Regions from separate parts of the Plantactinospora sp. DSM 117369 genome, predicted to be linked through region 2. Evidence: riboswitches for the same ligand, from Rfam matches in the RefSeq annotation. Region 2 holds a riboswitch; each other region holds the start of a gene.

Region 1 (8,677 bases), 2.5 Mb from region 2:
CCAGATTGACCTGGTCCAGCAGCACCCGCGGCAGGAAGCCGACAGGTTCCGTCGCGGCGACTTCACCGACCCCGCGAGCATCCACGGCGGCCGTTTGCCCGGACTCGCCGTCCTCCGCGACAGCGCCGGGAAGATCGCTATCGAGTATGAGGAGACCGGTGATGATCGCCCGGATCACCTACACCACCAGCGACCCGGCGATCGTCACCGCCCTGCACGCCTGGTTCGACGCCCAGGTCAGCGACCATGACGTACACGCAACGCCCGCAGCGCCCTCGCCGACGACGCCCGCGCCGGCTACGACATCGACTTACCGTTGACCACAGCGATCCCCGTATCGAGTGGCGGTTGCGACAGCCGGCACGCCGGAATTCCCCGCTGGCTACGATGACCATGATGGCAGCCATGACCCGACACCAGCTCGGCCGCGTACTTGCGGCGGGCCTGTCATCGGTTCGGCTGCTTGCCCTGCTCGGCGCCCTCGTCGGCGTGATCGTCATGCACCAGCTCGCCGGGACGGTCGCACCCGGCGGTCATCATCACCACGATTCGGGCGGGCCGGGGCCCGACGTGGCGGTGGCCCAGGCGATGACGCCCGGGGATGTGGGGCAGGCGGTGGTCGACCGCGGAGCCCAGGCATGCCCGCCGGAACACCCGTGTCCCACGACTCCGCATGGACATCCCGGACAGGTGTGCCAGTTCACCTCCCAGGGCCACGGACTGGCCGCCCCGGCACCGGCTCTGACCCCGGCACCCAGCGTCTTTCCATCCATCACGCCAGCGCTGTCACCGCTAACGGCGGCGAACGACGCGGCGGACGGCAGCGGCTGCGGCCCTCCGTCACTGACCGCGTTGTCCATCTGGCGAATCTAGGCCGACTCCCTGCCGGTACCGATCCGCCCGCTGCGGGCGGGTCGGCCGGACACGCCTGCCTTCGACCTTTCGTTCTCGTTACAGGGAGTCACTTCGTCATGCGCACCAACCGACACGTTTTCCGGCTCGCTGGGCTGGTCGTGGCCACCCTCGTGCCGGTGGCCCTCGCCGCCGGCTGCGGCGGCGCCTCGCACGGAGGCGGCCACGGCGACGATCAGGCCACCGCCAGCCCCACTGGTACCGCGTCCGCCACCGTGGCGTACAACCAGGCGGACATCGCGTTCGCTCAGGAGATGATTCCGCACCACCAGCAGGCCGTGCAGATGGCTGAGCTCGGCGAAGCCAGGGCCAGCGACCCGAAGGTCAAGGAACTCGCCGCGAAGATCAAGGCGGCGCAGCAGCCCGAGATCGAGCAGATGACGGCCATGCTGCGAGACTGGGCCGTGCCCATGCCGTCGCCGTCGAGTGGCGGGCATGGCACGCACGGCGGCAGCCCCACCGGGGCAATGCCGGGAATGATGTCCGAGCAGGACATGGCCTCGCTGGAGAAGGCTGACGGCGGCGAGTTCGACCGCATGTTCCTGGAGATGATGATCCAGCATCACCAGGGAGCGGTGCAGATGTCCGACACCGAACTGCAGCAGGGGCAAAACCCGGCCGCGAAGGACCTGGCCGCGAAGATCAAGGCGGATCAGACCGCGGAGATCGGCCAGATGCGGAGCATGCTCAGCGGTAAGTAGCTGATCAGTGAACCTTTTTCAACCTGGACCGCGCGACACTCACGCACCGCGTCCGACCTTGCGGTCCGCCGGACCGCAAGGGGAGGTTGAAAAAGGTTCAGTGGCGGGTGGGCCGGGTGTACCCGGCCCACCCGCCCGGCTTGTTCTCCGGACAACGTCACCCCGGATCGGGCAGCGAGGTGCACGTCGACCGGAAGAGCCCGCCGACGCCGTGGACCCGGGGGACCCGCGTCGCGGACCGCCAGCCCAGCGCGGAAGTCAGGCGTTCGCGATGCCGTAGCCGGCGGTGGTGACAGCGGCTCGAATCCCGAGAAGATGGTCGACGACGACCGCTATTGCATCGACGTGTTCACCCAGATCTCCACGATCCAGGCGGCACTGGACAAAGGTGGCCCTCGGCCTGCTCGACGGCCACGCCCGGCACTGTATGCGCGAAGGCGTCGTCGAGGACCGCACGGAGGAGATGGCCGCAGTGGGACACTGACTCGGTACCAACCGTGGCGGAGACCTGTCCGCGCCGCACGACCTCAAATCGCAGGGCAGCCGTACGGCCCGAATCACCGGTCGCCTCGGTGGTTCACGCCGGCGGCCGTAGCCCCGTCAAGGTGACGGTGACCAGGCGCGTCACCGCCGCCTCGGACGGCAGGCCGCCGGCTGCGGTGAGCGCGCCCAGACAGTAGGCCGCGAGCTCCTCTGGCGCGACATCTCCGCGAACGTCGCCTACGGCGGCGGCCTCGGCACACAGGTCCCGGACCAGATCGTGGAGCTCGCGCTGGGCCTGTGCGAGTTGTTCTCCGCGATGCAACACCGCGGAAAGATCACCGCCGTGCCGCCCACGCTCGTGGACGATGCGCGCGTAGTGCTCCAGCACCGCGCTGAGCTGCTCGCCGGGCCGGCCGGGCTGGTTGCGGCGCTCGGCGAGCTGGTCGAGGTGCCCGGCCACGTGTCGCTCGTGCCACGCCCGCAGGATCGCCTCGACGTCCGGGAAGTACTTGTACAGCGTCGCCCGCCCGATGCCGACCTTCTCCGCGACCTGCGACATCGTCACCGACAGCGGCCCGTGCGCGGCCGCCAGCGACCAGGTCGCGTCCAGAATCGCGTCGCGGACATCGCGCCGGTGCGCCTCGATCGTCTCGTTCCACAGTCTAGGCACGTCACCAGGATACACCATGACGATCCGATGACGATCTGGCTTGACAGCGACAGTCTGTCTCGTAAAACTGGGGTCGAATCCGGATCACGACAAACTCGTACCTGCCTCGGAGAACCCATGCCTGACTCACCTGGCCACGCCGCCCTCGATCCCGGCACCAGCCGCGCAGCCACCCCAGCCTGGGTGAAAGTGTTCGGTATCGGCATCGGTGCGCTGGTGCTGCTGCTCCTCCTCGGGATGTTCGCCGGCGGTGGCCACGGCCCCAGCCGTCACCTGCCCACCGGTGACACCCCCACCTCCGGCGTGCCCGGCACATCCGGCGGTCACATGCCGCCCGACGGCGGCCATTGAACCTTTTTCAACCTGGACCGCGCGACGCTCACGCACCGCGTCCGACCTTGCGGTCCGCCGGACCGCAAGGGGAGGTTGAAAAAGGTTCATTGATGATGGGTCCCCGCCTGCGCCGGTTCGCGCTTACCGCGCATGTCACGTTCTCCGTCGGCTGGCTCGGCGCCGTCCTGGTCTTCGTCGTCCTCGCCGCCGTCGGGCTAGCCAACCAGGACACGCAGCTGGTACGAGCCGCCTACCTGGCGATGGAACCGGTCACCTGGTACGCCCTCGTGCCCCTGAGCATCGCCTCGCTCGTGACCGGAATCGTCCAGGCATCAGGCACCAGTTGGGGCCTCACCCGACACTACTGGGTTCTGTTCAAACTCATCCTGAACATCCTGGCCACCGCCGTCCTGCTGATGTACACGCAGACAGTCGGCCACATCGCGCAAGCGGCCACCGACCCGGCGTTGCCGGGAAACGACCTGCGTGCCTTGGGAACCTCGCCGCTGCTTCACGGGACCGCCGCGCTGCTGCTTCTGCTCGTCGCCACCATCCTGTCCGTGTACAAGCCGCGCGGCGCTATCTCGTACCGGACGGACCGACGCCGCATGCGACGAGGAGCACTCGCGCTTCGATAGCGGCCTGCGCCAGCCGTGCTGACGGTCGACCGCCTTCACGGCCGGTATCACCGGAGGACCCGTTCGTGACGTTTTCCAACATCCTTTACGTCGCTGCGTATACCTGGCCGGGAACGCACGCGATGTGAGTGCGGTGGCTCACATGATTGGGTGAGCGTTTGGCATCCCTGATCGGCTCCTCGTAGCGTCGGCGCCGCCTGATTCGGTTGTCAGTCATTGACCAATGGCGTCGAATCGGGCCCGCCTAATCGCTTTCAGCGAGCCGGGGACCCATCGCATCTTGGGGTGAATCCGTAGGCCAAGAGGCCAGGTAGGGCATCCTCTTTCCCCGCCCGAACCCGTCAGCTAACCCGGTCGGCGGCATGGGAAGGAGACCGTGCATGCTCGAAGAACCATCGCGTAGCCTGTTCCGACCTGGCGCCCTTCGCCGGGCACAGAGGCTGGGCCTATTGTCCGCCGCCGTCGTGACAGCCGCGACAGCCGCGACAGCCGGAGCCCTGCTCAACCAACCGCCAGAGGGAACCTCCAGCGGCGCCACAGCGCAGTCACTTGTTCCGGCCGCCGCCGACCCGGACACCGGGGCGTCGACCGGTCCTGAATCCCGTTCGGTGGCACCTGCCGACGAGCCGTCACAACCGGCGCAGCCCGATGCTCCCGCAGAAAAAGTGCTCGACGCGTCCTTCGAGTATCAGCCCAACTTCTATTACTGCGGGCCCGCCGCGGTGCGTAACGCACTCAGCGCTCGTGGAATCGATGTGAGCCAGGACCAGCTTGCCCGGGGCCTGCGAACCACGGTCAACGGCACTGACTCCGCCGAGGACACGACTCGTGTGCTCAACGAGATGGTCGGAAGCAACTGGTACCGCACCCGGATGATTCCGGGACAGGACGCGACACCCGCGCAGATGGATCGACTCCAGGCCGACGTGGTGCGGGCGACCAGCAACGGCTACGCCATCGTGGCGAACATCGCCGGCGGCGCCACCGATGCCGACGGGACGTGGCATGACTTCCCGGGCGGGCACTACATCGCACTCGTCGGCTACAGCGACGACGGGCGCATGGTGAAGGTGTCGGACTCATCGGGGATGTTCGGTCCGGCCAGCTACTGGATGAGCACCATCAACATGGCGAACTGGATCGGAACCCGCGGCTACTCCGCCTGATCACCCCACCCTTCGGCCCACAGACGAGGTCGACGGGCAAGCTGCCGGTGGCCGGTGCAACCGCTGGCCTACCGGCAGCGTCGCCGCGACAGTGGCTACCACCTGTTCCTGAAGGCACGCCGGAATCTGCCTCTGGCGCCCCGCTGGACGTCTGTGTCAGCCGGGGGCGGTTGAAGGTGGGGCGTTGTTGTCGGCGGGCGGGGCCGCCGCCGCGGCCCGTCACCTTCGGCGAACTGGGCCGCCACGACCCGCCAGCACACCCCGCCCGATGGGAGGGCTTCCGGTAGGCCGCGTCGACCTCGGCTGGTGTCCCACCGCCGGGACGCGATCCCGGTCTGGTGCCGTGGCCACCGGCTCGCCAGCGGGCTCACAACTCGATGACGAGTCGGCCCCGGACGCCGCCGGCCGCCAGGAGCCGATGGGCTTGCGCCGCCTGCTCCGGCGGGAAGGTGTCGGCGACTCGGAGGCTGAGCCGTCCTTCGTCGGCGAGCCGGCGGAGCAGGTCGAGTTTGTCGCGTCGCCCGTCGTAGTCGTGCACGTAGGCGTAGACGAGGGTCACGCCGCGCGTCGCGGCCGCCCGCTCGAACGCCGGGTGGTCCGGCACGCCGCGTACGTAGGCCAGGGAGCCGCCACGGCGGATGGCCGTGAGCAGCGGGGCGCCGATGATCGCGGTGTCGACGACCGCGTCGACACCGTCGGTGGTGAGCGCGCGGAAGCGATCGGCGACCCCAGGCCCGCGGGCGACGGTGCGGTCGGCGCCCAGCGACGCGACGAGGTCGGCGTCTTGTGGGGCGGCGTCGGCCAGCACGCGGTGCCCGGCGGCCTTGGCCAGTTGTACGGCGTAGCCTCCGACCGCCCCGGCCGCGCCGGTGACGGCGAGGGTGCTGCCCGGGGTCAGGCGTAGCTGGTCAAGGGCATGCAGGGCGGTGAGCCCGTTCATCGGGAGCGTGGCCGCCTCGGCGTGACTCGCCCCGGCCGGTGCCGGGACGACCCACGACTCGGGAAGCACGACCCATTCGGCGTACCCGCCGCCGGCCGGGCGGGTGGGGTTGACCATTGCCATCACGCGGTCGCCGATAGCGAGGCGGCGGTTGGTGCCGGAGCTGATCTCGTCGATGGTGCCGGCGACATCCAGGCCGGGGATGACCGGTTCCGTTCCGCGTTGCCGGATAGGCGTCACGCCGGCCCGGATCAGGGTGTCGGCGGGGTTGACGGCCGCGGCGCGTACCCGGATCCGGACCTCGCCCGGTCCGGCGTGCGGAGTCGGCCGCTCGACGACCTCCAGTACCTCGGGTCCGCCGTGGCGCAGCAGCCCTATCGCTCTCACGTCATTGACTCCGACTGTTCAGGGCGGCCGGCGCCAGGGCGCCGGCCGGTGGTTGGTCCCTTCAGGGATCGGGCGACGCCGGTGTGCGAGGAGCGTTCGACGGCGTCGATGAGGCGGTGCCGGTTGAGAGCGTGCTCGAAGTCGGGCACGGTATGGGTGCCGTCGGCCAGGTCGCGGGCGAACTGCGCGTAGAGCCGCGCGACGCTTCCGGCCGGGGTCTGGGCCAGGTCCGTGGGGATCCCGTCCGAGTAGGACGGGGGAACTTCGATGGTGGTGGCGGTGGTGTCCGCGCCGCGGCCACCGGCGAGGGTGAGCTGGGCGACTTGCATGTTGCCCCAGGCCGAGGTCAGGACGAGGTCGCCGTCGGTGCCGTTGATCTCCCATCGGAGGTTGTCGCCGCGTGACGCGCCGCCGCGATAGAAGACCGAGGCGGCCGCACCGGAGGTGAGCGTGCCGATCAGGGCGACCTGATCGGGCACCGTGACCGGGATCCTGCTGCCGTCCTCGGTGACGGTCGCCTCCTTGCGTCCCACCACGAGGTTGGCCGCGACCGTGTCGAACTCGCCGAGTACGAAATGCAGCGGGTCGAGGGCGTGCAGCGTGGCGGAGGTGAGCGGGGTGGCGCCGTTGGCGTTGTCGAACCAGTAGGCCTGGTTGTGGCTGTCCACCTCGCCGCCCCAGACCATGCCGGAGCCGACCAGTGTGGTGCCGAGCACCTCGCCGACGTACCCGTCGCGAACCAGGTCTGCGGCGTGCTGGACCTCGGGGGCGTATCGTCCCTGGAGCCCGACCACGGTACGGGCGCCGGCCCGGCGGGCCAGTTCGGCGAGGCGCTCCGCTTCGGCCAGGCCGTTGGCGAGCGGCCACTCGCTGTAGACCATCTTGCCCGCCTGGAGAGCTGCCGAGATCAGCTCGAAGTGCTGGGTGACCTGGACCGCGACGACGACCAGCTCGACCCGGGGATCGGCGAGAAGGCGGCGGTGGTCGTCGTATCCGGGCACCCCGTACTTGGCCGCCGCAGCCTCCGCCGAGCTACGACGGGACGTGCTGACCGCATGCAGTTCGAACGCCGGCGACGCCGCGATCACCGGAATGTGCGAGACCGACGCCCACGCGCCGGGCCCGATGATGCCTACGCCTGTCGGTTTCATCCTTCTTCCTTCGAAAAGGTATCTTGAGCGAGCGTTACAGGATTTGGGAACGGCAAAAGGCCGGACCGCGCCCGGGGAACCGGTCAGTCCAGGCAACTCAGCGCGACCTCGGCGGACCGCATCAAGGTGGCCCGGTCGGGGTTGATCCCGCCCATCACCCGCAGGCCCTGGAGGCTGGTCACCAGGAACGTAGCGAGGTCGGTGGCGCTGCGGTCGGCCGGGATCTGACCGCGTAGCTGGCCCTCGGCGAGCACGTCGAAGAGGGCGGACTCCAGCGATCGAGTCGTCGACCGGAGCCGCTCGGCGACCCGCGGGTCGTCCCGGGCCCGCTCGATCGTGGCGCCGACGATCAGACATGCCAGGCGTTTCCCGTCCCGGGCGATCTCATCCACCGCGCCGACGAAAACCTCGCGGATGACCTCTCGGGCGTCGTTGCCCGAGCGCAGCATGTCGATCAGTGGCGTCGCGTACCGCTGCCGGTAGAGGTCGAGCGCGGCCAGGTATAGCCCTTCCTTGCTGCCGAAGGCGGCATAGATCGAGCCGCTGCCCAGGCCGGTCGCCTTGGTCAGGTCGCGGATCGAGGTCCCTTCGTAGCCGTTGCGCCGGAACGCCTCCATGGCCGCGGCTACCGCCGCGTCAAAGTCGAACTCCCGGGTACGGGCCATGCGCCTACCGTACGGCTAACTGGAACGATCGCCAAATAATTGTGCCTCCGCTCACCCCCCGCACCCCAAGGTCCACGCATTTGCGAGCAGGAAGGGCCTACCTGCGAGAGCCGTTACCTGTGCTCCCCGACGGGCCTGTCTTTCCCCCCGTCGCGGGCGCGGCGGCCAGCGGCCGGCGTAGGCCCTGGTGGAGCGGACCAGGAAATCCCTGTCCCATCGCCTGGCACCTTCGCCACTGCAGTCGGCAGTCTGCTCATCGTGGGTCTGAATGAGGGCCTCCTCGCCATCGAGCCACAGGCCACGACGGACGGGAACATTGAACCTTTTTCAACCTGGACCGCGCGGCGCTCACGCGCCGCGTCCGACCTTGCGGTCCGCCGGACCGCAAGGGGGGTTGAAAAAGGTTCACTGAGAGGGCTCTAATTCACGTATTTTGCGAGTGATGCCGTCTTCAGTCGTCTCGCCAGGTTGGGGTGGTTTCGTTGGTGACGCGTTTCGTGAGGTTGTCGATCATTGCGATGCGGATCATGCTGGCGGAGTTGTCGGGCAGGGCTTCGTAGTCACGGGCCAGGCGTCGGTGGTGCATGATCCAGCCCAGGGAGCGTTCGACGACCCAACGCCGTTTGACCAC
Region 2 (5,480 bases):
ACCGCCTGCACCGGCACGCCGGCCGGATAGGCGTCCGGCTCCGGGTACGCCCTGCCGTACACCGGGATCGTCGCCCGGCCCGGCTTCGGCGTCGCGACCAGCCCGAGCGCCCACTTCGCGGTCGGGTTGCTCCTCGGGTTGTGGAACCACGCCTTCTGCCCGAGATACCAGATCGCCGTCCAGTCGCCCTGCCGGCCGGCGAGCGCGTAGGTCTGGCCGGCCGAGGCCCGGGCACCGTGGTCGGAGATGTGCATGGTGTTCGGGGTGCCGTCCGGGCGCAGCGCGATGTCGTTCACCAGCGGCGCGTCGGCGGCCGGCGCGGTACGCAGGATCACCGACGACGATCCCCGGGCCGGGCACGGCACCCCGGCGGTCTCGCAGCCGGTGAAGGCCGGCCGGTTGGTGGCGAAGTCCGGATCGATGGTGACCAGGCCGGCGGCGGGCAGGCCGATGCCCCGGAACGGCGCCTTGAGCAGGTCGAAGTAGTGCGACCAGTCCCAGTACGGGCCCGGATCCCAGTGCATGCCGCGCACGTTCGCCGGCAGGATGCCCGGGACGTTGTCGTGCCCGATGACGTGGTCGCGGTCCAGCGGGATGTCGTACCGGTCGGCGAGGTAGCGGACGAGTTTGGCCGAGGTCCGGTACATCGCCTCGGTGTACCAGGTGCCCTGGGCGGCGAAGCCCTCGTGTTCGAGGCCGATCGCCTTGGCGTTGACGTACCAGTTGCCGGCGTGCCAGGCCACGTCCTTGCCCTTCACGTGCTGCGCGATGTGCCCGTCCGCCGAGCGGAGCGTGTACTGCCAGCTCACGTAGGTCGGGTCCTGCACCAGCCGCAGCGTGGTGTCGTAGCTGCCCTCGGTGTCGTGGATGACGATGTACTCGATCTTCTGCCGGCCCGGCCGGTCGGAGAGGTCGTGGTTGCCGTAGTCGCCGTCCCCGAACGCCTGGTAGGGGGCCGGAATCCACTCGCAGGAGATGTCGCGCGGGCACTCCAGCCCGTCCGGACGGGGCGTGCCGGGCAGGCCGAGCCGGTCCAACCAGGAGCGCTGCGGTGCGATCCCGGGGCGGCCGGGCAGGGTGATCCGATGGCCGTCGTCGGTGGTCCGGGTGGCGCCCTCGGCGAGGGTCCGGTACACCTCGTCGGCGAAGGCCGCCGCGGCATCCGCGCGGTCGCTGCCGGCGTACCGGGCCACCGCGCCGTACCAGGCCGCCGGGTCGCTGGCCGGGCCTGTCGGCGCGGCCAGCGCCTGCTGGTACGACGCCAGCAGCGCCGCCCCGCCCCGGATGTTCGCCGCCGGTTCGGCGCGGAGTAGGTGTTCGTCGACCCCGGTCAGCGCGGCGGCGGCGTCCAGGGTCTGCCCGCCGGGCGGTGCGTCGCCGGTCCGGTCGGCGTACGGCCCGGCCGGTCCGGTCACCGGTCGGGCGGGTCGGGCGTCGTCACCGCGCCGGTCCTCGCCGTGCTCGGGGTGTTCCGGCTCGGCGGCCAGCCCGGCGACGTCGGTCAGGTGCATCGGGCCGTACCCGCCGCTGGTGCTCGGCGTGCCGGCGTTCGTGTCCCAGCGAGATTCCAGATAGGAGACGCCGAGCAGCACGCTCTCGGGTACGCCGAACTCGGCCGCCGCGGCGGCGTACTCCTGTTGCCGGGTGTCGGGGGATGTGACGGTGGCTGGCGCGGGGCTGGCCGGCAGCAGCGCGGCGGCGCCGACGACTGCGGCCCCGATCGCGATTCTCCTGCTCAGCGGGTGTCTGGTGGGAAGCATCGAACCTCCATGAGCCGGGGGTGGGCCTGAAGATCACCCTCCACCCGGGACCGGTGCCCGTCAATACCTGCCGACAGAGCTCGTCGCTATGCAGAAAACTTTCACCGACACGCAGCGTGTTCGGCGTGTCCCAGTGGCTCCCACCGTCAGCGACCGGTCCGATACCTAACGAATCGACTCAGATCACGGGGTTGCGTTTGGATAACACCCTTCTCTAGTGTTGGGGACCGTCGAGCCGACGGCAGGCCGCCTAGCCGGGCGGCGACGTCTCGACACCGCCGAATCGTCACACTCAGCGAACCGGGGACCCGAGCTTCATGGGGTGAATCCGCGTCTCACGCGGTAGGGCGACAATCTTCCCGCCCGAACCCGTCAGCTAACCCGGTAGGCGGGCTACGGAAGAAGGAGTACGGACCCCGGTGGCTCCCCCTGCCCCGTCGCGGTCGCCATCCCTCCGGTCGGCATCCACCGACGCCGGGAACGCGAAACCGCGCCCTCGAAGGTCCATTCTCGCCATCGCGCTCACCGCACTGGCCAGCGCCGCGGTGTTGCTCACCGGCACGACGCCGGCGCTCGCCGAACCGTCGGTGGCCGAGATCGAGCAGCAGATCGACACCGCCTGGCGCAAGCTGGAGCCGGTCGTCGAGAAGCACAACGCCACCCGGCAGGACCTGGCCGCGAAGAAGAAGCAGGCCGCCGCCCTGCAGAAGAAGATCGCCCCGCTCCAGTCGCAGATCGACGCCGCGATGAACCGGGTGAGCGACTTCGCGGTGCAGGCGTACAAGGGTGACAAGGCCTCGGCGGTCAACGCCCTGCTCACCTCGAAGTCGCCGACCGCGCTGGTCGGCCAGCTCTCGGTGCTCGACCAGTTCGCGCGGCAGCAGCAGCGCGAGGTGCAGGCGGTCGTCGACCTCAAGGACAAGTACGCCTCCCAGAAGGCTCCGCTGGACCGGCTGGTCAGCCAGTTGACCAAGACCGAGAAAGAGCTGGCGGCGAAGAAGAAGGAGATCGACGCCGAGGTCGAGCGGTTGCAGAAGCTGCGGATCCAGGCGTACGGGAACGGCTCGGCCGGCCCGCTGCGGCCCGCACCCTGCCCGGCCACCTACCCTGGAGGTGCGGCCGGCAAGGCGGTCAAGTTCGCCTGTGCCCAGATCGGCAAGCCGTACAAGTGGGGTGCCGAAGGCCCCGGCTCGTACGACTGCTCTGGCCTGACCCTGGCGGCCTGGAACCAGGGCGGCGTGTCGCTGCCGCACAACGCCCGGGCGCAGCGCAGCCAGACGGCCAGCATCAGCCGCTCCGCGCTACGCCCCGGTGACCTGGTCTTCTACTACGCCGACCTCAGCCACGTCGGCATGTACGTCGGCGACGGCTGGATCGTGCACGCCTCCCGGGCCGGCGAACCCATCAAGATGAAGCGGATGGACGACGGCGAGATCCACAGCTTCGGCAGACCCGGCTGACGCCTGCCGGACCGAGTCAACGGCAGAACCCCCGTCGCGCAGGTGCGGCGGGGGTTCTTGCCATTCGGTTCTGTTCGCGTTCCAGCTTCCGGTCGGGCCCGGTCCGGGCCGTTCGGTGCCGGTGTGCTGCTGCTGTCGACCGCGGCGTCAGCGGGTGGGCCAGGTGCGCCAGTTCTGCCAGGAGCGGCTCGGGGTGGGGCCGCGCTGCCCCTGGTAGCGCGAGCCGTAGACGGCCGACCCGTACGGGTGGGCGGACGGCGACGAGAGCCGGAAGATGCAGAGCTGACCGATCTTCATCCCGGGCCAGAGCCGGATCGGCAGGTTGGCCACGTTCGACAGCTCCAGCGTGACGTGCCCGGAGAAGCCGGGGTCGATGAAGCCCGCGGTCGAGTGGGTGAGCAGGCCGAGCCGGCCCAGACTCGATTTTCCTTCGAGTCTTCCCGCCAGCTGGTCGCCGAGGGAGATCACCTCCAGCGTGGAGGCGAGCACGAACTCACCCGGGTGCAGCACGAACGGCTCGCCGTCCGGCACGTCGACCAGCGAGGTCAGGTCGTCCTGCTGCACCGCCGGGTCGATGTGCGTGTAGAGGTGGTTGTTGAAGACCCGGAAGAGCCGGTCCAGGCGTACGTCGATGCTCGACGGCTGCACCAGCGCGGGCTCGAACGGCTCGAGCGCGAGCGTGCCCGCCTTGATCTCGATCACTAGGTCGTGGTCGGAGAGCAGCACCGGATCACCTTAGCGAGTCGTGCGAAGTCGACGGGCCGCGACCTCGCCGATGGGTGGGATCGGGGTAGGTGATCGAACATGTGTTCGATAGAATGTACCCATGGCATCCTGGTCCGAATTCGCCTCTGACGAGCCCCGACTCGCCGACGCGATCCGCGTCCTCATCCAGCAGTACGGCCCGGGTCTCGGCTACCTGGCGACCGTGCGCGCCGACGGTGGGCCGCGCGTGCACCCGGTGTCCCCGGTCATCACCGACGAGGGACTCTTCTGTTTCGTCGTCGACTCTCCGAAGCGGCGCGACCTCGAACGGGACGGGCGCTACGCGCTGCACTCGTTCCCTCCCGAGGACAGCGACGACGAGGCGTACGTCGCCGGCCGGGCCCGACCGGTGACCGACCAGGCGCGGGTGGACCAGCTCGCCGGCAACCTGCGGGCCGCACCGCAGGTCGACTGGCGGCTCTTCGAGTTCACCGTCGACGTGGCGATGGTTGCCCGGCACGGCAGCAACGGCGCCACGCCGCTTGCCGCCGGAGACCGGTCCGAGCGTCCCGCCGTGCAGGTCTGGCTCGACCCGGCCGGCGCGGCCGGCGGTCCCGAGGGCAGTGCCGCCGCCGCGCCAAAGCGACGCGGCCGGCGCCGGGCCGTCGAAGAGGCGCCGGTCCCGGCGTCCTGACCTACGGCTCGCGGAACGCCTTCCACGCCCTGAGCATCCGGAGCGCCTGCCCAAAGGTGAACTCGTACATGCAGGCGTCGACCGAGTAGTCCATGAAGTTGTGGATCGGGTCGAGGCCCGGCCTTGTCGTGCAGGTGTCCCGTCGCTGCGGGCAGCCGAAGCCCGGCTCCGCCTCGGCGGGCGTGTCGAAGACGTGATCGCCTCGACCCGCGCAGCCCTCCTGGAAGGTGTGGTAGAGGTTCAGCCAGTGTCCGATCTCGTGGGTTGCGGTGTCACCCGCGTTGTACGGCGCCGCCGTGCCGCCCGGCAGCGACTCGGCGAGTACCACCACCCCGTCGTGCGGGTCGAACTCGCGCTTCGGAAAGGACGCCCAGCCGAGCAGTTCGTCGTCCAGTAGTCCGGTGTAGACGTTCAGGGTGTGCTTGCCGCCGACCCGCAGCGCACGCTTCATCTGCGCCTCCGCCGGGCTCTCCGGCACGATCGGATACCAGGCCGGGTTCACCACCCGGTTCACCTTCCTCAGCCTGAAATGGAACGGCGTCCAGGCCCCACCGGTACGCCCGCCGAACGAGTCGTTCAACACCTTCAGTTGGGTGTTGATCAGTGACAGTGGGATGTCCCCGTCGGCCCGGGTCCGCCGCTCGCTGATCACGTGGAACACCACGTTGACGGTGATCCTGAGCCTCGCCGATACGCCAAGCGGTGCCACCCCGACCCGTTGTGCGTACGCCGAGTCCACCGCACGATCCAGTTCGGCGGCCTCGGTCGGAGTCAGCTCGTTCGGCTCGGTGGTGTGCGCCGCTCCGGGCCGCATTTTCCCATCTGGATGAGCCTCGGTCGTCTCGGCGCAGCCCGGTCCGC
Region 3 (8,677 bases), 2.1 Mb from region 2:
GGCGTGACGGCTCCCGGGCTCGGCCGCCCCCGGTCCGACGGCTTTTCGGGTTGGGCCGGTGCGAGTCGGGCGCCGGAGCGGTGTCGGTTGCCGGGTCGGGCGGCCGGGCCGCCCCCTGGCGGCGGCCTCCGAGATGGCGAAGCCCCCGGACCCGGGTCTACCCCGGGCCGAGGGCTTTGCGCCGTTCTGGGGCCGGCTGTGGCCGGTCCTGGGGCTGGTTCGTCGGTACGTCGTCGTCAGGCGTGCGTCTTCGCCAGGCTGACGAACGCCCGCCAGGCGGCCGGACCGAAGGTCAGCGTTCCGCCGTCCCGGTCCTTGGTGTCCCGGACCAGTACCCGGCCGGGGAGGTTGTCGGCAACCTCTACGCAGTTGCCGGCGTTGCTCCCAGAGCGGGACGACTTACGCCACTTCGGGGTCATGATCATCAATCGCCTTCAAAATGAGGTCGCGGGATATCTCACAGGGTAGTGCGCGCGCGTTGACCGACTCCCACGCGATGACCGCGTGCCGGACATCGCGCACCTGTGATCCGACGGTACCCTCTCGAAGCGCGTCCATGTAGACCACCGTCGCCCCATCCGGCAGGGTGGCGAGGGCAAACGCACCTGTCATCCCCGAATGAAGCCCGGCGGAGAATGGCACCACTCGGACGTGGACGTTCGGGCGGCACCCGACGTCTACAAGGTGCTCAAGCTGCGCCTTCATGACCGCACCACGGGGGCGCAGGACACCCTCTCCGATGATCGCCGTCAGAATGGCCGGATCGGGTCGGTCGAGAACCCTGGCTTGTCGCGCCAGTCGGATCCTCACGGCCTCCTCGACCTGTTCCAGGGTGTGTCCGCCGATCTCAATGATCGCCCGCGCGTACGCCTCCGTTTGGAGCAATCCGGGAATGACAGAGTGCTCGAAGGTTCGGAGCGCAATCGCGCGACTCTCGTTGTCCGCACACGGGCGCAGCCACGGTGCGACAGCCTCACCCCGGGATCGATTGGCGCTGGCCCGAAGTTCGCCGCTGGCCTGAAGTACCCCGTCCAGCCGTTCGGCCATGTCATCGCGCGGGACGCTCCGACCCGACTCGTAGTGGCCCACCTGAGAGCCACTGACGTGCACCGCAGCGCCCACGGCATCCTGAGACAGTCCTTGCTCTGTCCGAAGCTTGCGCAACAGATGACGAAACTCGTTCGTGTCGGCCAACTGCGCCCCTCCGTCCGGATGTAGGCCACGAGTGTCCTTAGTACATCTTCCGTTATCGCAACGTCACGGTCCAGGGTGGAGGGCAGACGGAAAAGCCATTACAGCGGCCCGCTTCAACAATGCCGGGGGCGTGGCCCGCAAGATCCGCCCCGGCAGTGGGTTGTCTTTCCGTCAACGGGGGCGGTTGCTCGTACGGGACACGAGCACCGCCCCCTTTCCTGTTGTTTACCGGAACGGGAGGGCAAAAGAATGGGACAGGTTCGTGGGACCAGATTCCGCCATCGTCGGGTCTGGTGGCGCTTGTGGCGCTATTGCTGGTGCGGACATCGATGGATCTGCCCCGACTCGGATCCCGGCGTGTGCTCCTACTACCCCCGGCGGGGTAGCAGGAGCACACGATCGGCGGGTGCCGACACCGCACCCGCCGAGAGTGCGTCCCTGACGGGTGCCGAGTTCCGCCGGGCGGTCCGGGCTGCCACGGTTGACGCCAGGATCGCCCGGGAAGCACAGGTCGGGCACGAGGAAGCACCGCCACCACCCTCACAGCCGGCGGAGCCACAGCGCCCGTGGATCGACTTCCCCGACTCCCGCAACGCAGGCCGGTACGACGGGTGGAACGGGCCGACCCGGGCGCACCTGGCCAACGGCCGGGCGGGCGGCCTGACTCCGGCGCAGCAGCACCGAGCCCGGCACGCCGAGCGGGTGTAGACCGTGATCGGGCCATGGGCGCGATGGGAACGGCACATCGCCCGACGGCGGGTGCGTGACCGCCAGGTGGCCGGGCAGCACCGCTGCCTCATGGTCAGTCCACAACCGTCCATGATTGATGGTGGCCGCCGGAGTAGCTATGGGTGTGCCCAAGCGGCGGGGGTCGTCCAGGTCCCACCCCAACTTCCCTTGTCAGACAAGGATGTTCAGTGAGCGACACACCGCATCTCGGTCCCCCGCCCCAGCGCATTGCCGTCGACGCGGAACAGGTGCGTCGGCTCGTCGCCGGCCAGTTCCCGCAGTGGGCCGACCTTCCGGTTCAGCCCGTAGCCAACGGTGGCTGGGACAACTGGACCTTCCACCTCGGCCCGCAGATGTTGGTGCGTCTGCCGAGCGCATCCGAGTACGCCGAGGCGGTCGACAAGGAACACAAGTGGCTTCCGGCGCTCGCCCCCCGACTCCCGCTGCCCATCCCCGCCCCACTGGCGAAAGGCGAACCTGACGAGGCTTATCCCTACCCGTGGTCGATCTACCAATGGCTCGACGGCGAACCTGCGAGCACGGACCGTATCGCCGACCCCGTCCGATTCGCGCTCGACCTGGCCGAGTTCCTGGCGGCCTTGCAGAGCGTCGATACCACTGACGGTCCCCGCCCCGGACAGCACAACTGGTACCGGGGCGGCACGCTGCGTACCTACGATGGGCAAGCGCAACGCGCGCTCACAACACTCGACGGCCATGTCGATGTCGACCTGGCCCGCGAGATCTGGAAGAGCGCACTGGACGCACGCTGGGACGGTGTGGAGAGCTGGTTCCACGGTGACGTCGCCCAGGGAAATCTCCTGCTCAACGACGGCGAGCTGGCGGCTGTCATCGACTTCGGGACATGCGGCGTCGGCGATCCGGCCTGTGACCTGGCGATCGCATGGACATTGCTGACCGCCGACGGCCGGCAGGCGTTCCGGGAGCGACTGTCCGTCGACGATGCGACATGGGCGCGCGGGCGCGGCTGGGCCCTCTGGAAGACGCTCGTCACCTGCTCCTACACCCTGGGCGATGCCGACGAGTCGGCCGCGAACGCACTGCGCGTCCTCGGCGAGATCTTCTCCGAATACGTCGGCGGCGCCGTCACCACGCCCCAAGCCATGACCAGCCGCTACGCCCGGCAAGCCCGCAGCGATCCATGATCGTAATCCCCGGCCGGAGTATTCAGTCAGGTCCGGAGCGAGCGCGACGTTGCGGAGTCCCATCCCGCCCGCGTACAGGGCGAGGGTGTGTCCGTTCTCCTCGTCGGCGGGCCGGCCGGGCGCGCGGCAGCCCGCGTACGTCGGGCCGGCGCCGAGCTGTCCGCATCTCGACAGCTCGGCGCCGCCGCGCCCCGCCTCCGGCGACACTGGCCCGATGCGCCCCGTCGAACCGGTGCACGCCGTCGCCCGCCCCGGCGGATGAACCGCCCGCTGCTCCGCCTCGCCCTGGCCGGGCTGCGCGCGCACGCCGTACGGGTGGTGCTGACCGGGTTCGCGGTGGTGGTGGCGGTCGGCTTCCTCGCCGGCACCCTGGTCTACGGCGACACCGCCCGGGCGGCGTTCTACACCGACCTGGCCCGGTCGGCCCGGAACGTGGACGTGGTGGTGGAGCCGGAGCACGGGCTGCTCACCCCGGCGACGGTACGCCGGGTGGCGGCCGTCGATGGTGTGGCGGCGGTGGACGGGCGGGTGGTGGCCTGGCTGGGCGTACTCGACCGGAACGGCAAGCTGATCACCAGCCAGGACCACATCGGGTACGCCCTGTCGGTGCCGGGTGACGCCGCGCTGGCCCCGTACGACGTGGCGGCCGGACGGCTGCCGCACAGCGCTGGCGAGATCGCCCTGGACCGGGCCACCGTGGCCGGCGCCGGTTTCGCGCTCGACGGCCCGGTGACCGTGCTGGACCGGGCCGGTACGGCGCACCGGCTGCGCCTGGTCGGCGTGCTGGACCTCGGGGTGAACCGGCTCTTCGGCGGCTCCGCCGTCGCCGCGCTGACCCCGGCCGACCTCGGCACGCTGACCGGTACCGCCGACTACGCCCAGGTGGTGGTCCGGGCCACCGAGGGCACCGACCTGGCCCGGCTGCGGGACCGGATCGCCGAGGCGGTCGGCCCGGGCACGCGCGCCCTGACCGGGGCGGCCCTGCGGGACCGGCTCGCCCGGCAGGCGGCCAAGTACGTCGACGGCTTCCTCGCCGTACTGCTCGGCTTCGGCCTGGTCTCGCTCACCGTCTCGGCGTTCGTCATCTACAACACCTTCGCCATGCTCGGCGCGCAGCGGGTCCGGGAGGTCAGCCTGCTCCGCTGCGTCGGCGCCTCCCGGGCGCAGGTGCGCGGCGCCGTACTCCTGGAGGCGGGCATCCTCGGCCTGCTCGCCTCGGTCGGCGGGCTGCTGGCCAGCCTGCTCGTCGGGTACGGGCTGATCCGGGGTCGTGAGCTGGTCGCCTCGGAGATCCCGCTGCACGCCCCGGTGGTGCGCTGGCCGACCGTGCTCGTCGCGCTCGGCTTCGGCACCCTGGTCACGGTGCTGGCCGCGCTGGTGCCGGCGGTGGAGGCGAGCCGGGTGGCGCCGCTGGCCGCACTGCGGTCCCGGGACGCCGTCGAGGCCGGCGGCGGCCGGCGCCGCCGTACCCGAATCGCCGTCGCGCTCGGCCTGGCCGGGGTCGGCGGGCTGGCCGTACTGGTCGGGCTGCCGCTGGCCTTTCCCGGGCTGCCGCTGGTGCTCGGCGGCGGCATGGTCGCCTTCCTCGGCGCGGTGGTGGCGGCCCCGCTGCTGGTCCCCCGGGCGGTCCGGCTGGTCGGCTGGCTGCCGGCCCGGGTCTTCGGGCCGGTGGTACGGCTGGCCGTGGCGAACGCCCGACGCAATCCCCGGCGGGCGGCGGCGACCAGCACGGCGCTGACCATCGGGGTGGCCCTGATGGCGATGTTCAGCGTGCTGCTGGCGACCGCCCGGGAGCAGGCCGGACGGGAGCTGGCCGAGAACTTCCCGGTGGACTTCGTACTCGACCGGGTCCGCACCGACGGCTCCCCGGCGGCGGTACGCGGCCCGCTGCCGCCCGGGCTGGCGCAGCGGCTCCGCCCCGATCCGGCGTTCGGCACCGTCGCCGAGGTACGCCTGGCCAACTCGCCGCTGGACGACCGGATCCGGGTCTGGGCGGTACCGCCCGAGCGACTGCACGGACCGATCCGCCCCGAGGTGACCGCCGGCAGCCTGGCCGGGCTGGCCCCGGGCACGGTGGCGGTGAGCCGGCAGCTCGCCGCCGACCGGGCCATCGGGGTCGGCGACCGGATCGCGCTCGGCCTCGGCCCACCGGGGCCGCTGACCGTGGTGGCGGTCTACGACGACAGCCCGGTCGACGGTGCCGCCCTGGTCCCCTGGGCGTCGTTCGTCGCCGCGTACGGCCCCGGGGAGCCGGACCGGCTGCTGGTCGACCTCGCTCCGGGGGTGTCGACGGCGGCCGGCAGGCAGGCGCTGGACGCGGCCCTGGCCGACCAACCGGCGGTCCGGGTACGCGGTCTCGCCGACCAGGCGGACGCGCTGTCCCGCACCCTCGACGAGCTGCTGGGGATCTTCGCGGCCCTGCTCGGCATGTCGGTGCTGATCGCCGTGCTGGGCATCGGCAACACGCTCGCGCTCTCGGTCGTCGAGCGCCGCCGGGAGTCGGCGACGGTCCGGGCGCTGGGCCTGTCCCGCCGGCAACTGGCGACCATGCTGCTGACCGAGGCGGGCCTGGCCGGTGCGGTCGGGGCACTGTCCGGGATCACTCTCGGGCTCGGCCTCGGCTGGACGGCGGCGATGGGCCTGATCAGCAGCTACGGGCACGGGCTGCCGGCCGTACCCGTCGGGCAGCTCGCCCTCTGCGCCGCGCTGGCCGCCTCGGCGGCGGTGCTGGCCAGCCTGCTGCCGGCCCGCCGGGCCGCCCGGGCCCCGATCGTCGCCACCCTCGGCGACGACGGGTGAGCCGGGCACGCCCGTCCGTCGTTCTCCGGTAGGGACGGGTCACCGTCGTTCTCCGGTAGGACGGGTCACCGATTCCGCACAGGACGGGTTCCCGCCGCCGCCCGCCCGGCAGTATCGACGGCGGGGGCGACGCGGCGGAAGGAGGGGGCGTTGGGGGCCGGGCACGACCACGGGGGGCAGTTGACCCGGGCGGCGGAACGGCACCGGGGACGGCTCTGGGCCGCCTTCGGGCTGCTCGCCGTCCTGATGGTGGTCGAGACGGTCGCCGCGCTGGTCACCGGCTCGCTCGCGCTGCTCTCCGACGCCGGGCACATGTTCACCGACGTGCTCGGGATCGGGATGGCGCTGGCCGCGATCACGGCGGCCCGGCGGGCGGCCGGCGACCCGCAGCGGACCTTCGGGCTCTACCGCCTGGAGGTGCTGGCCGCGCTGGCCAACGCGGTACTGCTGTTCGGGGTGGCGCTCTACGTGCTGGTCGAGGCGGTACGCCGGTTCGACGACCCGCCCCGGGTCGCGGCCGGCCCGATGCTGCTGGTGGCCGTGCTCGGCCTGCTGGCCAACGCCGCCGCGTTCGGCCTGCTCCGGGCCGGGGCGCGGGAGAGCATCAACGTGCGCGGCGCCTACCTCGAAGTGCTCGGGGACCTGCTCAACTCGGTAGGCGTGATCGTCGCCGCTGTGGTGATCATCCTGACCGGCTGGCGCTGGGCCGATCCGATCGTGGCCCTGGCGGTCGGGCTGCTCATCCTGCCCCGCACCTGGCGGCTCGGCCGGACCGCCGTACGCATCCTGGTGCAGGCCGCGCCCGAGCACCTCGACGTGGCCGCCGTACGCGCCCGGCTGGCCGGCGTACCCGGGGTCTGCGACGTACACGACCTGCACGTCTGGACCCTCACCTCCGGCATGGAGGTGGCCTCGGCGCACCTGAGGCTGGACAGCGACGCGGAGGTCGGTACCGTACTCGCCGCGGCCCGGTCGGCGTTGCGCGAGGACTTCCACATCTCGCACGCCACCCTCCAGGTCGAGCCGAACACCGCCCCCGGGGGCTGCGGGCCCACCGACTGGTGACCGGTCGCGACGCTGCGTCACAGCGCGGCCGGCCGGAAACTGTCGGAATTCCGCCTCAGCAGACGTCGAGGCTCACCGATAGTTAGCGGCATCTTAAGTTTCGACCCGGTGCTTGAGGTTTTTGTCCGGATACATCCTTGCGGAGTAGGAGAATTGCGAATCTAACTCCGGCAACGCCACGTATCCCCGGGCGGCAACTGCCGGTAGGCTCGGCTCCGGTCTCCGCCGGGCGGCGCCCTCCGGCGCCTGCGGAGGCCGTCGCCTAATCGCACACGCGAGCCGGGGAACCACGTACCAGGGGTGCATCCGCTCCAGCGGTAGGGATCTTCCGTCCCGAACCCGTCAGCTAACCCGGTCGGCGGCTGACGGAAGGACATTGTCATATGCCGTTCCTGGCACCCACCCGACAGGCTCCGGCGTCCGCGCGGAGAGCCACGAGACCGCCCCGGAAGGCCGCGACGACCGTGGCCGTCGCCCTGGGCATGGTCCTCGCGGCACTCGGCGGCGCACCCGCCGCCGCGGCACCGGAGTACGCGACCCCCGGGACGCTGGCCGCGGCACCCGGCGGGGACGACATCGACGGAGGCACCGACAGCCTGCGCGAGCAGCTCCAGGCCGCCAGCAAGGGCTACCTGACCGCCAAGAACAGGTTGGCCAACTCCGTCAAGCGGCAGAATGAACTGAACCAGCAGCTCGCCGCGCTGCGTACCGAGGTGGCGACCCGGAGCGAACGGGTCGCCGAGATGGCCGACATGGCGTACCGGACCGGTCGGCTCGGGCAGGTCTCCGCCCTGCTCAACAGCGGTTCTCCGACCAGCCTGGTGGACCGGGCCGCCGCACTCGACACCATCTCGGCGAACGAGAGCCGGGAGTTGCGCGGGTTGCGGGAGAGCCTGGACAAGGAGACCCAGGCCAAGGCGGCGCTCGACAAGGAGGTCGGCGAGCAGCGCAAGCAGGTCGAGGTGATGGAGACCCGCAAGAAGCAGGCCGAACGGGCCTTGGCGGCGGCGAACAACAGCGGCGGCGCCGGCTCGGGGATCAGCGGCAGCGGCGGCGGGTCGGCGCGACCGGCACCCCGCAATCCCGACGGCTCCTTCCCCGACGAGTCGTGCAGTCTCGACGACCCGACCACCAGCGGCTGCATCACCGCGCGGACGCTGCACGCGCTGAAGCAGGCCCAGGCGGCCGGCTTCACCCGGTTCGTCTCCTGCTTCCGCAGTGGTGGCAGCGGCGAGCATCCGAAGGGGCAGGCGTGCGACTTCGCCGCCCAGCGGAACGGGTTCGGCGGGGTGGCGACCGGCGGCGACCGGACGTACGGCAACAACCTGGCGGCGTACTTCGTGCGAAACGCCGATCGACTGGGCGTGCTGTACGTGATCTGGTTCAAGCAGATCTGGCTGCCGAGCAGCGGTTGGAAGACGTACAACGGGGGCAACGGTGACCCGTCCAGCGACCACACCAACCACGTGCACCTGTCGATGAACTGATCGACCGCACCTGAGGCACCGATCGCGGACCGCCGGCACCGCCCGCCACCCCTGGGCAGTGCCGGCGGTTCTCGGTTCGCACCCGGCCGGAACCCCGACCGGGTGCGCCGGTCAGCAGCCGATCCGGGTCGAGCCGAGCGCCACGTCGTCGAACCAGAGCGTGTCGGCGCCCTCGCCGTAGCTCTCCCAGCCCAGCCGCAGGTCGGTGAGGCTCGGCCGCCAGTTGGCCCGGTTGTA

Evidence for each region. A riboswitch is a leader RNA that binds a small molecule or an ion and turns the genes downstream of it on or off. The one in region 2 is predicted to bind cyclic di-AMP.
Region 1: it holds a riboswitch for cyclic di-AMP, as region 2 does, so the genes downstream of both, ACSMXO_RS11570 (C39 family peptidase) here and ACSMXO_RS00550 (C40 family peptidase) in region 2, are expected to answer to the same signal.
Region 3: it holds a riboswitch for cyclic di-AMP, as region 2 does, so the genes downstream of both, ACSMXO_RS34040 (coiled-coil domain-containing protein) here and ACSMXO_RS00550 (C40 family peptidase) in region 2, are expected to answer to the same signal.

Annotation. Positions count from the first base shown of each region.
Region 1 covers NZ_CM132446.1:2,582,122-2,590,798, reverse strand. The annotation lists gene ACSMXO_RS11610 (hypothetical protein) at 1-178, opposite strand, end outside; gene ACSMXO_RS11605 (hypothetical protein) at 162-320, shown strand; gene ACSMXO_RS11600 (DUF6153 family protein) at 247-873, shown strand; gene ACSMXO_RS11595 (DUF305 domain-containing protein) at 972-1,613, shown strand; partial or broken gene ACSMXO_RS11590 (metal-sensitive transcriptional regulator) at 1,923-2,097, shown strand; gene ACSMXO_RS11585 (TetR/AcrR family transcriptional regulator) at 2,191-2,784, opposite strand; gene ACSMXO_RS11580 (hypothetical protein) at 2,794-3,117, shown strand; gene ACSMXO_RS11575 (DUF2269 domain-containing protein) at 3,210-3,737, shown strand; cyclic di-AMP (ydaO/yuaA leader) riboswitch at 3,969-4,112, shown strand; gene ACSMXO_RS11570 (C39 family peptidase) at 4,118-4,903, shown strand; gene ACSMXO_RS11565 (NADP-dependent oxidoreductase) at 5,271-6,230, opposite strand; gene ACSMXO_RS11560 (Gfo/Idh/MocA family protein) at 6,227-7,381, opposite strand; gene ACSMXO_RS11555 (TetR/AcrR family transcriptional regulator) at 7,465-8,046, opposite strand; partial or broken gene ACSMXO_RS11550 (transposase) at 8,498-8,677, opposite strand, start outside.
Region 2 covers NZ_CM132446.1:121,176-126,655, forward strand. The annotation lists gene ACSMXO_RS00545 (N-acetylmuramoyl-L-alanine amidase) at 1-1,760, opposite strand, end outside; cyclic di-AMP (ydaO/yuaA leader) riboswitch at 2,027-2,167, shown strand; gene ACSMXO_RS00550 (C40 family peptidase) at 2,180-3,220, shown strand; gene dcd (dCTP deaminase) at 3,368-3,946, opposite strand; gene ACSMXO_RS00560 (pyridoxamine 5'-phosphate oxidase family protein) at 4,047-4,619, shown strand; gene ACSMXO_RS00565 (zinc metalloprotease) at 4,621-5,480, opposite strand, start outside.
Region 3 covers NZ_CM132446.1:7,991,945-8,000,621, forward strand. The annotation lists gene ACSMXO_RS34005 (HelD family protein) at 1-7, shown strand, start outside; gene ACSMXO_RS34010 (DUF397 domain-containing protein) at 237-419, opposite strand; gene ACSMXO_RS34015 (helix-turn-helix domain-containing protein) at 400-1,194, opposite strand; gene ACSMXO_RS34020 (hypothetical protein) at 1,552-1,902, shown strand; gene ACSMXO_RS34025 (aminoglycoside phosphotransferase family protein) at 2,112-3,089, shown strand; gene ACSMXO_RS34030 (ABC transporter permease) at 3,348-5,888, shown strand; gene ACSMXO_RS34035 (cation diffusion facilitator family transporter) at 6,039-6,953, shown strand; cyclic di-AMP (ydaO/yuaA leader) riboswitch at 7,203-7,330, shown strand; gene ACSMXO_RS34040 (coiled-coil domain-containing protein) at 7,337-8,440, shown strand; gene ACSMXO_RS34045 (cellulose binding domain-containing protein) at 8,552-8,677, opposite strand, start outside.